DNA from 2 places in the Thalassolituus sp. UBA675 genome. Region 2 is predicted to be linked to the other one. Evidence: predicted binding sites of a transcription regulator. Region 2 holds the regulator's gene; the other holds the start of a gene.
The links. Region 2 encodes FNR, which switches genes on or off when oxygen is low (the NO sensors DNR and NnrR bind a similar motif). Its sites were predicted from a motif close to TTGATNTANATCAA; they were not measured.

Region 1: B3007_RS04705 (Hsp20/alpha crystallin family protein) is a predicted target of FNR. The motif match lies at 922-935, and genes of this name have one in related genera.

Annotation. Positions count from the first base shown of each region.
Region 1 is NZ_DBNJ01000009.1:191,095-193,494, reverse strand. It holds gene B3007_RS04710 (bifunctional metallophosphatase/5'-nucleotidase) at 1-791, opposite strand, end outside; gene B3007_RS04705 (Hsp20/alpha crystallin family protein) at 1,091-1,516, shown strand; gene B3007_RS04700 (hypothetical protein) at 1,663-2,247, shown strand; tRNA gene B3007_RS04695 (tRNA-Val) at 2,364-2,400, opposite strand, start outside.
Region 2 is NZ_DBNJ01000026.1:327,396-329,795, reverse strand. It holds gene B3007_RS12240 (sulfite exporter TauE/SafE family protein) at 1-532, shown strand, start outside; gene fnr (fumarate/nitrate reduction transcriptional regulator Fnr) at 561-1,325, shown strand; gene B3007_RS12230 (hypothetical protein) at 1,580-2,074, shown strand; gene ttcA (tRNA 2-thiocytidine(32) synthetase TtcA) at 2,131-2,400, shown strand, end outside.

The DNA of each region.
Region 1 (2,400 bases), on a different contig from region 2:
ATCAGGATGATTTTATTCACACCCATGCCAGTCAGTTCATCAATGTACTGCTGAGCCGTTGTGGTTTCGTCAGAGAAGGTCGTGCCGTCATCCGGGCTTGATGAGTTCTTCGTTTTACCGGCAATGTCGATGCCGATGATGCCAATTTGCTGACCTTCGCGCTCAACGATGGTGTAAGGCTCAATGTAGCCTTCGGCAATGGCTGAGTTTTCAGCAGGGTTAACGTTCGCTGCCAGTGTTGGCGTCACACACGCAGAGGAATTGAGAGAATCAAGGAAGTTCGCCAGACCCGTATCGCCATCATCAAACTCGTGGTTACCAAGGGCAAACGCATCAAAGCAGATCTGGTTCATCATGTCGGCGTCAGCGCGACCTTTGAACAACGAGTAATACAGCGTACCGGTAATGGCATCACCTGAATGCAGCTTCAGAACATTGTCTGACTGCATCTCAAGGCTGTTGAACAGGCTAACCATCATAGGAAAGCCGCCGTAAGTGACATCCACTTCTGCAATGGCTCCACCTTCGGCACCTGTTTCAAGCCCCAGCTCGGACACATCAAACCCAAATGACTCAGCTTCAAGGTGTGAGTGATGATCATTCATGTGCAGAATGCTGATCGACATGGAGTTATCTTCGTTCGATGGTGCTTGCTCGCCCTGCTCGCCTTGCTCACCTTGGGGGCCCTGAGGGCCTGCTGGCCCTTGAGCGCCATCATTTCCGTCTTCACCGCCACATGCAGAGAGACCTGCGACCATGGCTGCCAGTGCTGTAAGTTTCCACACTTTCATGATTAAACCTTTAATGCGTTTAGTTGATAAAATTCACCAACACATTAAGAACGAACGCTTACCATCCGGTGACAGTCATCTGGCAAATCCGTGACAGAAGGATTTCAGATTAGTGACAAGCAGTGCACCACTGATCTGTATCAACTTTTTTGCATTGCCCCTCTTGGAACTTAAAAATCCTGCCTTATATAAGAAGTAACCGAACGGAAAAGCACGATCCCGGGAGTGCTTCATCCGCCAGGCGAAACCTTTAATTGCGCGATGCGCACGAGTGTTTTATTTGGTGTGGAGAAACTTCTATGACTCATTTAATGAATCGTTCAACTCTGTTTGATGACCTGTTCCGCGATGTTGCCTCAGGCTTTTACGTAAAACCGCTTCATGGCGATGCATTACCCAGAAGTGTGAAGGTCGATGTCACGGATGCTGGTGAAAATTACCTGATACATGCCGATATACCCGGCGTATCAAAAGAGGATATTCATGTTGATATCGACGGCGCTCAGGTGTCGATTAAGGCAGAAATAAAACAGAAAGACAGTACGTCAGATGATCAACGCATGCTGCACAGCGAACGCTATTACGGTTCGGTATCCCGTAGCTTCGAGCTGCCTCAGGACGTCGATATTGAAAGGTCCGCAGCGGAGTATAAAGATGGCGTCCTGCAACTGACTTTACCGAAAAAAGTGCAGCAGGAGTCTCAGCGCCGCCTGACTATTAACTGACCCGAAATATTGACCATTCAGGCCACTACCGATAGTAGTGGCCTGGCCCTGGTCTTAGTCCTGGTTCCAATCCAGCATTAAGTCTCTCCCATCAGGACAAAGCCCCTTCCAATTGACTGAGTAATGGGTAAGAATGAGCCATTATTTTGACACAAGGTCTCCCGGTGGCAGGGTTACGAGAAAGGAAACTGGCAATTACAGCAGACCTTCACTGGTCGCTGGAGGAAATGAGGGCGAAGGAACTCGGCAAGCAGTTTCTTCTGAACCTCAGTGAATTTCTTCCCGTTTATAGCCCAGCCCTTCGCCAGGTCTACTCTGATTACGATACTTACTTCACCAAGACCTCAGTGGTCATACTTCCTGACCCCGCCGACTTCACGGCCACCTACTCTCACATTCCAGAAAAATCGGTAAAAGCGACGGGGTTATTACTGCACCCGACGCCCGATGGTGTTGGCGTCAATCTCAGATTAAGAAACCAGATGTCGAAAACACTGCCACTGGAAACCGCCTTTCAGCTCGTTCGCAAACAACTCCGTGGCCCATTTCTTCCGGTGGTAAAACGTGGCGACCTCAGAGACTTTGATCAGCTCACCCCGTGCCTGCATCTCAATGCGTTAGCTTTGGGCAACGCAGACACTCTGTCACGATTCGAGCGTATTGATATCGCCAACGCACTGGAAGAACGCGTTGAAGAACTGGTTATGGCTGCCCACTTACTCGGAGTATAGAAGCCCTTTAGGCTTTGCTGGCCTGGCCTTTATCGCGGATAGCAGAGTAGTTAAGAAGAGTAATTAAGAAGAGAAACAAAAAAACCGCTGCATTACTGCAGCGGCTTTTTAAATTCTGGTAGGACTACCCAGATTTGAACTGGGGACCTCTAC
Region 2 (2,400 bases):
TGGCCGCATTACCAGCTATACCCTTGCAGGCCTGATTGTTGGCAGTCTCGGACTTTGGCTGTCGAGCCTGCACGAAGCTCTGATGATCACACTACGTTCAATCGCAGGCGTTATGCTCATATTAATGGGTCTCTACGTCGCGCGCTGGGCACTGTGGCTCACCCGCATTGAGCAAATTGGCCAACTGTTCTGGCGCAGAATTCAACCCCACGCCCAGAAACGACTGGGCCGTTCAGACCCAGCCAGCCAGTGGCTTCTCGGCATGTTGTGGGGATGGTTGCCGTGTGGGCTCATATACAGCACCCTGAGCTGGGTAGCAGCTAACGGTCAGCCTGCGATGGGCGCCCTGACCATGTTTGTTTTTGGTCTCGGAACCTTTCCCGCTATTTTATCCGCTGGGCTGGCCTCGGCATCCGTGATGAATATTATTCGGCATCAGTGGGCGCGAAATATTGCGGGCCTATTATTGATCGGTTATGGTTGCTGGACTTTGGCCTCCGTGTGGCAACCAGCCATGTTCGCAGCCGCTTGATCTAAAGTATTAGAGATCGTTCTTGCCTATGAAAACGTCAGTTAATGCTCCTATGCGTGGAGCACAGCCTCATTGTCAGACCTGCTCACTGAATGCTCTGTGTCTGCCACTTTCCCTGACTGAAAGCGATATGGAACGTCTGGACGACATCATCCGTCGTGGTCGCCCGATCCAGAAAGGCCAACTGCTGTTTCAGCAAGGTACAGAATTTCAGTCTGTATTCGCGGTTCGTACGGGTGCACTGAAGACCTACACCCTGGCAAGTAACGGCGAAGAGCAGATCACAGGTTTTCACCTGGCCAGCGAGCTGATCGGATTGTCTGGCTACAACGCAGGCACGTATCCGCTGACGGCAAAAGCCCTCGAAACCACAACAGTATGTGAAATTCCGTTGCAGCAGCTTGAACAACTGGCGGATGAGCTACCTGATTTGCGTCGTCAGCTGATGACCACCATGGGCACTGAAATCCGGCACGATCAGAACATGATGCTGCTTCTCAGCAAGAAGAATGCAGAAGAACGTGTTGCCTCTTTCCTACTAGATATTTCGCAACGTTATCAGCGTCGTGGTTTCTCAGCGACTCACTTCCGCCTGCCAATGTCACGTGTCGACATCAGTAACTACCTGGGCCTGGCGGTAGAAACCATCAGCCGAGTGTTCACACGCTTCCAGAAAAATGAACTGATCGAAACACAGGGCAAAGAGATTATCCTGAAAGACAGCGACACCCTGTATGATCTCGCGGGCCTGACACGCGCCAACGATGAGTGTCTGCATCAGGCAGAAAGCTGATTTAAATTTTGGCTTTTAGCATCCTAATGAGCACACGGACCGTGCTCATCCTCTTTTCGCTCGCTATATCAGACATTGGTCACAGTGCGCAAATATTTGCTTCCCCCTGAGACCTGCATCACTATGCTTCACGTACTGGGCAGTACTATTGAGTAAACATCTGATAACAGGCGCTGCCTGTACCGGCAGTTATTCAGGTACGCTTATTGCTCCTGATATTGAGACTGCCAAAATTACACCCTCTGGAGTTTCTGATGGGTATAGATGCTGATGATTTCCGGACGTACGTTATTCGTCCAACACTGCAGAAACTGGACGCTAACAGTGCCGACGCAGAGCTTTTACTGCTGGGTACTGCAGCCATTGAGTCTGAGCTGGGCTCATTCCTGAAAACAGAGGGGCAACGCACCTCGGGTATTTACCGGCTGCATGGCCTGACGCACCGGCATATCTGGGATGACTATCTTGCAGATCGGCCAGAACTGGCCAGTAAAGTGCGAGGCATTGCCAGCCAACGGGAATTCCTGGAGAACCCGCACGCTGAACTAACAACAAACCTCGCCTATGCGACCGCTGTTACCTGGCTCGCCTACGTTCGCCACCCTCAGTTCACCCTGCCCCGTGGCGCCAGTGTGGTGCATCTGGCAACGCTCTGGAAAAACTGTTATCACACCCGTGACGACCTGAGCGTACAGGACTTCGTGCAACGCTATGAAGAACTGGTTGAATCCAGTGACGCTGTGGCCTGATGTTTATATAAGCACCGCATTCTGATATAAAGCGCACCCTACGCATGGGGTGTTGTATGTCTGAATTGAACGTGTCTGAATCTGCTGTTTCACAACCTGAAGAAGGCTATCAGCCTGAGATCTTCGATCCAGCGGCCGCTGAGCTATCTGCAGAAGCTACTGAAGCTGCAGCCAATCAAGCTGAACGCAAATCCAGAACCGAATTCAACAAGCTCCAGAAGCGCCTTCGTCGTAACGTCGGCAAAGCCATCGAAGATTACCGGATGATTGAAGACGGTGACAAAATCATGGTGTGTCTGTCGGGTGGCAAAGACTCTTACACCATG